One region of the Buttiauxella sp. JUb87 genome, then DNA from elsewhere that is predicted to be linked to it. Evidence: predicted binding sites of a transcription regulator. Region 1 holds the regulator's gene; the other holds the start of a gene.
The links. The regulator sigma-54, encoded in region 1, starts transcription at its own class of promoters, with help from an activator protein. The targets are predictions, from matches to a motif close to GTTGGCACANNTTTCGCTNT.

Region 1 (4,435 bases):
GCAGGTCGACAGCAATATCAAAGGCGACAAAATTACTTATCTGGTGAAAGAACAGAAGATGCAGGCCTTTAGCGAAAAAGGTAAACGTGTCACCACCGTTCTGGTCCCTTCTCAACTGCAGAAAAAAGACGGCCAGGCTCCGGCACCAGCCCCTGCGCAGAAAAAGAGTAACTAATTCGTTATGGCTACTTTAATTGCAAAAAATCTCGCCAAAGCCTACAAAGGCCGCCGCGTCGTTGAAGATGTCAGCCTGGCTGTTAAGTCGGGTGAAATTGTCGGGTTACTTGGCCCAAACGGTGCCGGGAAAACCACCACCTTTTACATGGTGGTTGGCATTGTGCCGCGTGACGCCGGCAACATTATTATTGATGATGAAGACATCAGCCTTCTGCCACTTCATGCTCGTGCTCGTCGAGGTATCGGCTACTTACCGCAAGAAGCGTCTATTTTCCGCCGTTTAAGTGTGTTCGATAACTTAATGGCTGTGCTGCAAATCCGTGACGATCTTTCTGTTGAGCAGCGTGATGACCGCGCTAATGAGCTGATGGAAGAATTCCACATCGAACATTTGCGTAATAACCTCGGGCAGTCATTGTCTGGTGGCGAGCGTCGTCGTGTCGAAATTGCCCGAGCATTAGCCGCAAATCCAAAATTTATTCTTCTGGATGAACCTTTTGCTGGTGTTGACCCAATATCCGTCATCGACATCAAGCGAATCATTGAGCATCTGCGCGACAGTGGGCTCGGGGTGTTGATTACTGACCATAACGTACGCGAAACGCTGGCTGTTTGTGAACGTGCCTACATCGTAAGCCAGGGCCATTTAATCGCCCATGGCACTCCAGCCGAAATCCTGGAAGACGAGCATGTTAAGCGCGTGTATCTGGGCGAAGAGTTCAGACTCTGATAGGGTAGTAAAAATTATAATATTTATACTCAAAATAATTCGAGTTGCAGGTAGGCGACAAGGGAGTTCATCCCCAGGAGCTTACTTGAGTAAGTGACTGGGGTGAAGAAGTGCAGTCAACACCCCTGCAGCTCGAAGTATGACGAGTATAACCTGAGGAAGCTCGCTCTGAATATGAAGCAAGGTTTGCAATTACGGCTTAGCCAACAACTTGCTATGACTCCCCAGTTACAGCAGGCAATTCGTCTGTTGCAACTTTCGACGTTAGAGCTACAGCAAGAACTTCAGCAAGCACTGGAAAGTAACCCACTGCTTGAGCAAACCGATCTGCATGAAGAAGTTGAAACTCAGGAAGTACGTGAAAACGAAGCGTTAGATACCCGTGAGGCGCTTGAGCAAAAAGAAATGCCTGACGAGTTACCGCTGGATACCAGTTGGGACGAAATCTACACCGCAGGCACTCCATCAGGAACCGGAAGCGATTATATCGACGACGAATTGCCGGTTTATCAGGGGGAAACGACCCAGTCTCTTCAGGATTATCTGATGTGGCAGGTTGATCTCACCCCGTTTTCAGATACTGACACAGCAATTGCGACCTCTATTGTCGATGCCGTTGACGAAATGGGTTATCTCACAGTTTCTCTGGAAGAAATTCTGGAAAGCATGGGTGATGACGAAATCACCCTCGACGAAGTGGAAGCCGTACTCAAACGCGTTCAACGCTTCGATCCTGTGGGTGTTGCCGCACGTGATCTACGCGATTGCCTGCTCATACAGCTTTCACAGTTCGCTCGCGAAACGCCATGGTTAACCGAAGCCAGCTTGATTGTCAGCGATCACCTGGATCTGCTCGCTAACCATGACTTCCGCAGCCTGATGCGCGTCACCCGTCTGAAAGAAGAGGTGCTGAAAGAGGCAATGTGCCTGATTCAGTCTCTTGACCCACGCCCAGGGCAATCCATTCAGACCGGTGAACCGGAATATGTCATACCGGATGTTCTGGTGAAAAAAACGCAAGGTCACTGGACTGTAGAACTCAATGCCGACAGCCTCCCTCGTCTGAAAATAAACCAGCAGTATGCTGCAATGGGCACCAGTGCCCGCAATGACAGCGACTCGCAATTTATTCGCAGTAATCTGCAAGAAGCAAAGTGGCTGATTAAGAGCCTGGAAAGCCGGAACGACACGCTGCTGCGCGTCAGTCGCTGTATCGTTGAACAGCAACAAGGCTTTTTTGAACACGGCGAAGAGCACATGAAACCGATGGTGCTTGCTGATATCGCTCAGGTCGTAGAAATGCATGAATCGACCATTTCCCGAGTGACCACGCAAAAATATTTACATAGCCCACGCGGCATTTTTGAATTGAAGTATTTCTTCTCAAGCCACGTTAATACCGAAGGTGGAGGTGAAGCCTCCTCGACGGCAATTCGTGCATTAGTGAAGAAATTAATTGCTGCGGAAAACCCTGCGAAACCACTGAGTGATAGCAAGTTAACGACTATGCTATCGGATCAGGGGATCATGGTGGCACGCCGCACTGTTGCGAAGTACCGAGAGTCTTTATCCATACCACCGTCAAATCAGCGTAAACAGTTGGTTTGACTTAACCGATAAGGAAGACACTATGCAGCTCAACATTACAGGACATAACGTCGAAATCACTGACGCACTGCGCGAATTTGTGAGTACGAAGTTTGCCAAACTGGAGCAGTACTTCGATAGAATTAACCAAGTCTATATTGTGTTAAAAGTGGAAAAAGTCACGCATATTGCCGATTCAACGCTTCATGTAAATGGTGGTGAAATTCATGCCAGCGCGGAAGGGCAGGATATGTATGCGGCGATTGACGGTCTGATTGATAAACTGGCTCGCCAGTTAACCAAACATAAAGATAAACTAAAACAACACTGATAATCCGGGCAACTGTATAAGCAGTTACCCAAAATAATTCGAGTTGCAGAAAGGCGGCTACACAGTGAATCCCCATGAGCTTACTCTGGTAAGTGACTGGGGTGAGCGAGGAAGCCAACGCATATGCAACTTGAAGTATGAAGGGTAAAGACGGCTCGTTGCGTGGAGTAACGAGCCGTTAGCATAACAGGGTGCTTAGGTGAACTTATGATGAACAACGATTCTGCTCTACAACTTAGTCAAGTCCTGAACAAGGAATGTACCCGTACCAACGTACATTGCCAGAGTAAAAAGCGTGCACTGGAAATCATCAGTGAACTGGCAGCAAAACAGCTAGGCCTGCCACCACAAGTGGTATTTGAGGCTGTATTGACGCGCGAACGCATGGGCAGTACCGGTATCGGAAATGGCATCGCCATTCCCCATGGGAAACTGGAAGAAGATACGACTCGTGCCGTTGGGGTGTTTATTAAACTGGAAACCCCTATCGCTTTTGACGCCATCGATAACCAACCGGTTGACCTGATGTTTGCGCTGCTTGTTCCTGCGGATCAAACAAAAACGCACTTACATACTTTGTCTCTGGTAGCAAAACGTCTGGCTGACAAAACGATTTGCCGCCGCCTGCGTTCTGCACAGAGCGATGAAGAGCTTTATCAGATCATTACCGAAACAGAACAAGGTAGTGAAAGTGAATAATCTGGCTGCGGTCACGGGTATGCCGCAGCAAGAAAAGTTGGGGGAGTGAAAACATGGTGCTGATGATTGTCAGCGGCCGCTCTGGTTCAGGGAAGTCTGTAGCCTTGCGTGCACTAGAAGATATGGGATTCTACTGTGTAGATAACCTACCAGTGGTGCTATTACCTGATCTTGCTAAAACCCTCGCAGAACGCCAAATTTCTGCGGCAGTCAGCATCGACGTGCGTAACATGCCGGAAAATCCGGAGATCTTTGAACAGGCAATGACCAGTCTGCCTGACTCATTCTCACCACAATTGTTGTTCCTTGATGCCGATCGCAACACGCTGATTCGTCGTTATAGTGACACGCGCCGCTTGCACCCGCTTTCCAGTAAAAATCTCTCGCTGGAAAGTGCGATAGATGAAGAAAGTGACTTGCTGGAGCCATTGAAATCCAGAGCCGATCTGATCATCGACACCTCTGAGATGTCGGTGCATGAGCTCGCGGAAATGCTGCGTACCCGTTTGCTTGGTAAACGTGAACGTGAGCTGACAATGGTGTTCGAGTCCTTTGGCTTTAAACATGGTATTCCGATTGATGCGGATTACGTGTTCGATGTGCGCTTCCTGCCAAACCCGCACTGGGACCCGAAGCTGCGCCCGATGACCGGTCTGGACAGACCTGTTGCTGCGTTCCTCGACCGTCATACCGAAGTCCACAATTTTATCTACCAGACGCGTAGCTATCTTGAGCTATGGTTACCTATGCTGGAAACCAATAACCGCAGCTATCTAACTGTGGCGATTGGCTGTACCGGCGGTAAACACCGTTCAGTTTATATCGCTGAACAGTTGGCAGATTATTTCCGTTCACGCGGCAAGAACGTGCAATCCCGTCACCGCACGCTGGAAAAACGTAAAACATGACCG
Region 2 (4,435 bases), on a different contig from region 1:
TCTGAGACTGATGACAAACCACTTCGTAGGTCGGATAAGCGCAGCCCTACAACACCTGTTTAGTGAATTTTGTCAGCAATCTGCTCAACGTCATTAAACGCTGTAATACAGTTCAAACTCGACTGGGTGCGGAGTCATACGCACGCGGTCGTTTTCTTCGATACGCAGCGCGATGTAAGCATCGATAGCTTCATCAGTGAACACGCCGCCCGCAGTCAGGAACTCGCGGTCTTCGTTCAGGCAGTTCAGTGCTTCTTCCAGAGAGCCTGCAACTTGTGGGATCTCTTTTGCTTCTTCTGGAGGCAAGTCGTACAGGTTTTTGTCCATTGCTTCGCCCGGATGGATTTTGTTCTTGATACCATCAAGACCAGCCATCAGCAGTGCTGCGAAGCACAGGTACGGGTTAGCCGCTGGGTCCGGGAAGCGCACTTCGATACGACGTGCTTTCGGAGACGCAACTACTGGGATACGGATTGAAGCGGAACGGTTAGCTGCAGAGTAAGCCAGCATAACTGGAGCTTCGTAACCCGGGACCAGACGCTTGTAGGAGTTGGTGGTTGGGTTAGCCAGGGCGTTGATGGCTTTAGCGTGTTTGATAACACCGCCGATGTAGTACAGCGCTTGCTCAGACAGGCCAGCATATTTGTCACCAGCGAACAGGTTTACACCGTTCTTAGCCAGGGACATATGGCAGTGCATACCAGAACCGTTATCGCCAAACATTGGTTTTGGCATAAAGGTCGCTGTTTTGCCGTAAGCATGAGCAACGTTGTGAACCACATATTTGTAGATCTGAATCTCATCTGCTTTTTTAGTCATGGTGTTGAAGCGGGTAGCCACTTCGTTCTGACCAGCAGTTGCTACTTCGTGGTGGTGAGCTTCAACAACCAGGCCCATTTGCTCCATAGTCAGACACATTGCAGAACGCAGGTCTTGTGCGGAGTCAACCGGAGGAACTGGGAAGTAACCGCCTTTAACAGCAGGACGGTGGCCTTTGTTGCCGCCCTCGTATTTGGTGCCGCTGTTCCATGCACCTTCGATATCATCGATAGCCACGTGAGAACCGGAGATGGAGCTACCGAAACGAACGTCGTCGAACAAGAAGAACTCTGGTTCTGGCCCGAACAGTACGGTATCGGCGATGCCAGTAGAACGCAGGTAGTCTTCAGCACGCTTGGAAATGGAGCGTGGATCGCGGTCATAACCCTGCATGGTGCCAGGCTCAAGAATGTCGCAACGAATGATCAGCGTAGAATCAGCGAAGAATGGGTCAATAACAGCGGTAGACGCATCTGGCATCAGAACCATGTCGGATTCATTGATGCCTTTCCAGCCACCAATTGAAGAACCATCAAACATTTTGCCTTCTTCGAAGAAGTCAGCAGTAACCTGATGAGCAGGGATAGTGACGTGCTGTTCTTTACCTTTGGTGTCAGTGAAGCGCAAATCTACAAACTTCACTTCGTGTTCATTCAGCATCGTCAAAACGTGTTCAGCGGACATACTTAACTCTCCCGGATTGGTCATTGTCGTCGTGGTAACGAGGTGTTCAATACTTTCTTCGTTTGGCTATTCGCCCTAAAATGTTTAAAGCGAAATCTGTGCCAACTTTTAAATTACCCTAAAAAGGCGCTATCATGCGCACCATAGTGCAAAAGGGATGCACCATGATGGATAGTTTGCACCAATGTAGTGCTTCAGTCTGAGATTTGAGCACCATATTGGTGCAATTTTCGTTGTGGCTCCCTTTTTTGCTCCGTGAAAGCGATCACAAACCCTTACTTTCAACATTGTTTGTAAAAGTTCTTTGTGATCCTGTTATGTCCTTCGATTAATACGTGTACAATAACGCGCTATTTCTAATGCCTGAGGCAAAGTTGTGATCGAAAATCTGCGTAATATCGCCATCATCGCGCACGTTGACCATGGTAAAACTACCCTGGTTGATAAGCTGCTGCAGCAATCTGGTACTTTCAGTAACGACCGTGCTGAAGCCACTGAACGCGTGATGGACTCCAACGATTTGGAGAAAGAGCGTGGGATTACCATCCTCGCTAAAAACACCGCTATCAAATGGAATGACTACCGTATCAACATCGTTGATACCCCTGGGCACGCCGACTTCGGTGGTGAAGTTGAACGTGTAATGTCCATGGTAGACTCCGTTCTGCTGGTCGTTGATGCAATGGATGGCCCAATGCCGCAGACGCGCTTCGTAACCAAGAAGGCATTTGCTCATGGTTTGAAGCCAATTGTTGTTATCAACAAAGTTGACCGTCCTGGCGCGCGTCCTGACTGGGTTGTTGATCAGGTGTTCGACCTGTTCGTAAACCTTGACGCTACTGACGAGCAACTCGATTTCCCAATCATCTACGCATCAGCGTTGATGGGTATCGCAGGTAACGATCACGGTGATATGGCGGAAGACATGACCCCGCTGTACCAGGCGATTGTTGACCACGTTAAAGCACCAAGCGTTGACCTTGATGGTCCGTTCCAGATGCAAATCTCCCAGCTCGATTACAACAACTACGTTGGTGTTATCGGCATCGGTCGCATCAAACGCGGTAAAGTGAAGCCTAACCAGCAAATCACTATCATCGACAGCGAAGGTAAAACTCGTAACGGTAAAGTCGGTAAAGTACTGACCCACCTCGGCCTGGAGCGTATTGAATCCACCGAAGCGGAAGCCGGCGACATCATCGCGATTACCGGTCTGGGCGAGCTGAACATCTCCGACACCCTTTGCGACACGCAAAATGTTGAAGCGCTGCCAGCACTGTCTGTTGATGAACCAACTGTTACCATGTTCTTCAACGTCAACACCTCTCCGTTCTGTGGCAAAGAAGGTAAATTTGTTACCTCTCGTCAGATCCTTGACCGCCTGAACAAAGAGCTGGTGCACAACGTCGCACTGCGTGTTGAAGAAACCGAAGATGCGGATGCATTCCGTGTATCCGGTCGTGGTGAGCTGCACCTGTCTGTTCTTATCGAAAACATGCGTCGTGAAGGCTTCGAACTGGCTGTGTCCCGTCCGAAAGTAATCAACCGTATGATCGATGGTCGTATGCAAGAGCCGTTCGAGAACGTGACTCTGGATATCGAAGAACAACACCAGGGTTCTGTGATGCAGGCGATGGGCGAGCGTAAGGGTGATGTCAAAGACATGATCCCTGACGGCAAAGGCCGTATCCGTCTGGATTACCTGATTCCAGCACGTGGCCTGATCGGCTTCCGTACTGAGTTCATGACCATGACTTCTGGTACGGGTCTGCTGTACTCCACATTCAGCCATTACGACGACGTGAAACCAGGCGAAATCGGCCAGCGTCAGAACGGCGTGCTGATCTCTAACGGCCAGGGTAAAGCGGTTGCGTTTGCTCTGTTCGGTCTGCAAGATCGCGGCAAGTTGTTCCTGGGCCACGGTGCAGAAGTTTACGAAGGCCAGATCATCGGTATTCACAGTCGTTCTAACGACCTGACTGTAAACTGCCTGACCGGTAAGAAACTGACCAACATGCGTGCTTCTGGTACTGACGAAGCAACCACTCTGGTCCCAGCACTGAAGATGTCTCTGGAGCAAGCTCTGGAATTCATCGATGACGACGAACTGGTAGAAGTGACTCCAACTTCTGTCCGTATTCGTAAACGTCACCTGACTGAAAACGACCGCAAACGCGCGGGTCGTGGCGGCAAAGAAGCGTAAGTTTCTTTCCTGCAAAGCATTGAAGCCCTGCCTGTTTAGGCGGGGCTTTTTTTTGCACTGTTGCTCGCAGAACCTGCATCATTGCAAACCCGCCGATAGTCAAAGCCTCCCTTTACCGCTACAGTTATTTGTCCATACGCAAAGGAGAGGCTTATGCTGTATATCTTTGATTTAGGCAACGTCATTGTTGATATCGACTTCAACCGCGTGATGGGGGTATGGAGCGATTACAGCCGTATACCGCTAGCGAATTTGCAAAAAAGCTTTGTGATGGGGGAGGCTTTCAAACGCCACGAGCGTGGGCAAATTAGTGATGAAGAGTTTGCTGAAGCGGTCTGTGAAGAAATGGGCATGGCACTGAGCTTCGATCAATTTTCCGCCGGTTGGCAGGCTATCTTTGTCGGGTTACGCACAGAAGTTATCACCGTGATGAACAAACTTCGCGAAGATGGACATCGCGTCGTGGTGCTTTCAAATACCAACCGCTTACACACTTATTTCTGGCCGGGTGAATATCCGCAAATTGCCGAGGCGGCAGATAAAATCTATCTGTCCCAGGAAATGGGTATGCGAAAACCCGAGGTAGAGATTTATCAAAAATTACTCGAAACAGAAGGTTTTTGCGCGGATCAGGCGGTCTTTTTTGACGACAACGCCGATAATATTAAAGGAGCTCAACAGTTGGGTATCACCAGCATTTTGGTGACCGGAAAAGACACGGTGCCTGGC

Region 2: a site for sigma-54 is predicted at 1,590-1,609, ahead of glnA (glutamate--ammonia ligase). Genes of this name have one in related genera too.

The regions. Positions count from the first base shown of each region.
Region 1 is NZ_SNVY01000002.1:770,902-775,336, forward strand. It holds gene lptA (lipopolysaccharide ABC transporter substrate-binding protein LptA) at 1-175, shown strand, start outside; gene lptB (LPS export ABC transporter ATP-binding protein) at 182-907, shown strand; gene rpoN (RNA polymerase factor sigma-54) at 1,082-2,515, shown strand; gene hpf (ribosome hibernation promoting factor) at 2,538-2,825, shown strand; gene ptsN (PTS IIA-like nitrogen regulatory protein PtsN) at 3,033-3,524, shown strand; gene rapZ (RNase adapter RapZ) at 3,578-4,432, shown strand; gene npr (PTS phosphocarrier protein NPr) at 4,429-4,435, shown strand, end outside.
Region 2 is NZ_SNVY01000011.1:99,829-104,263, reverse strand. It holds gene glnA (glutamate--ammonia ligase) at 94-1,503, opposite strand; gene typA (ribosome-dependent GTPase TypA) at 1,880-3,706, shown strand; gene yihX (glucose-1-phosphatase) at 3,860-4,435, shown strand, end outside.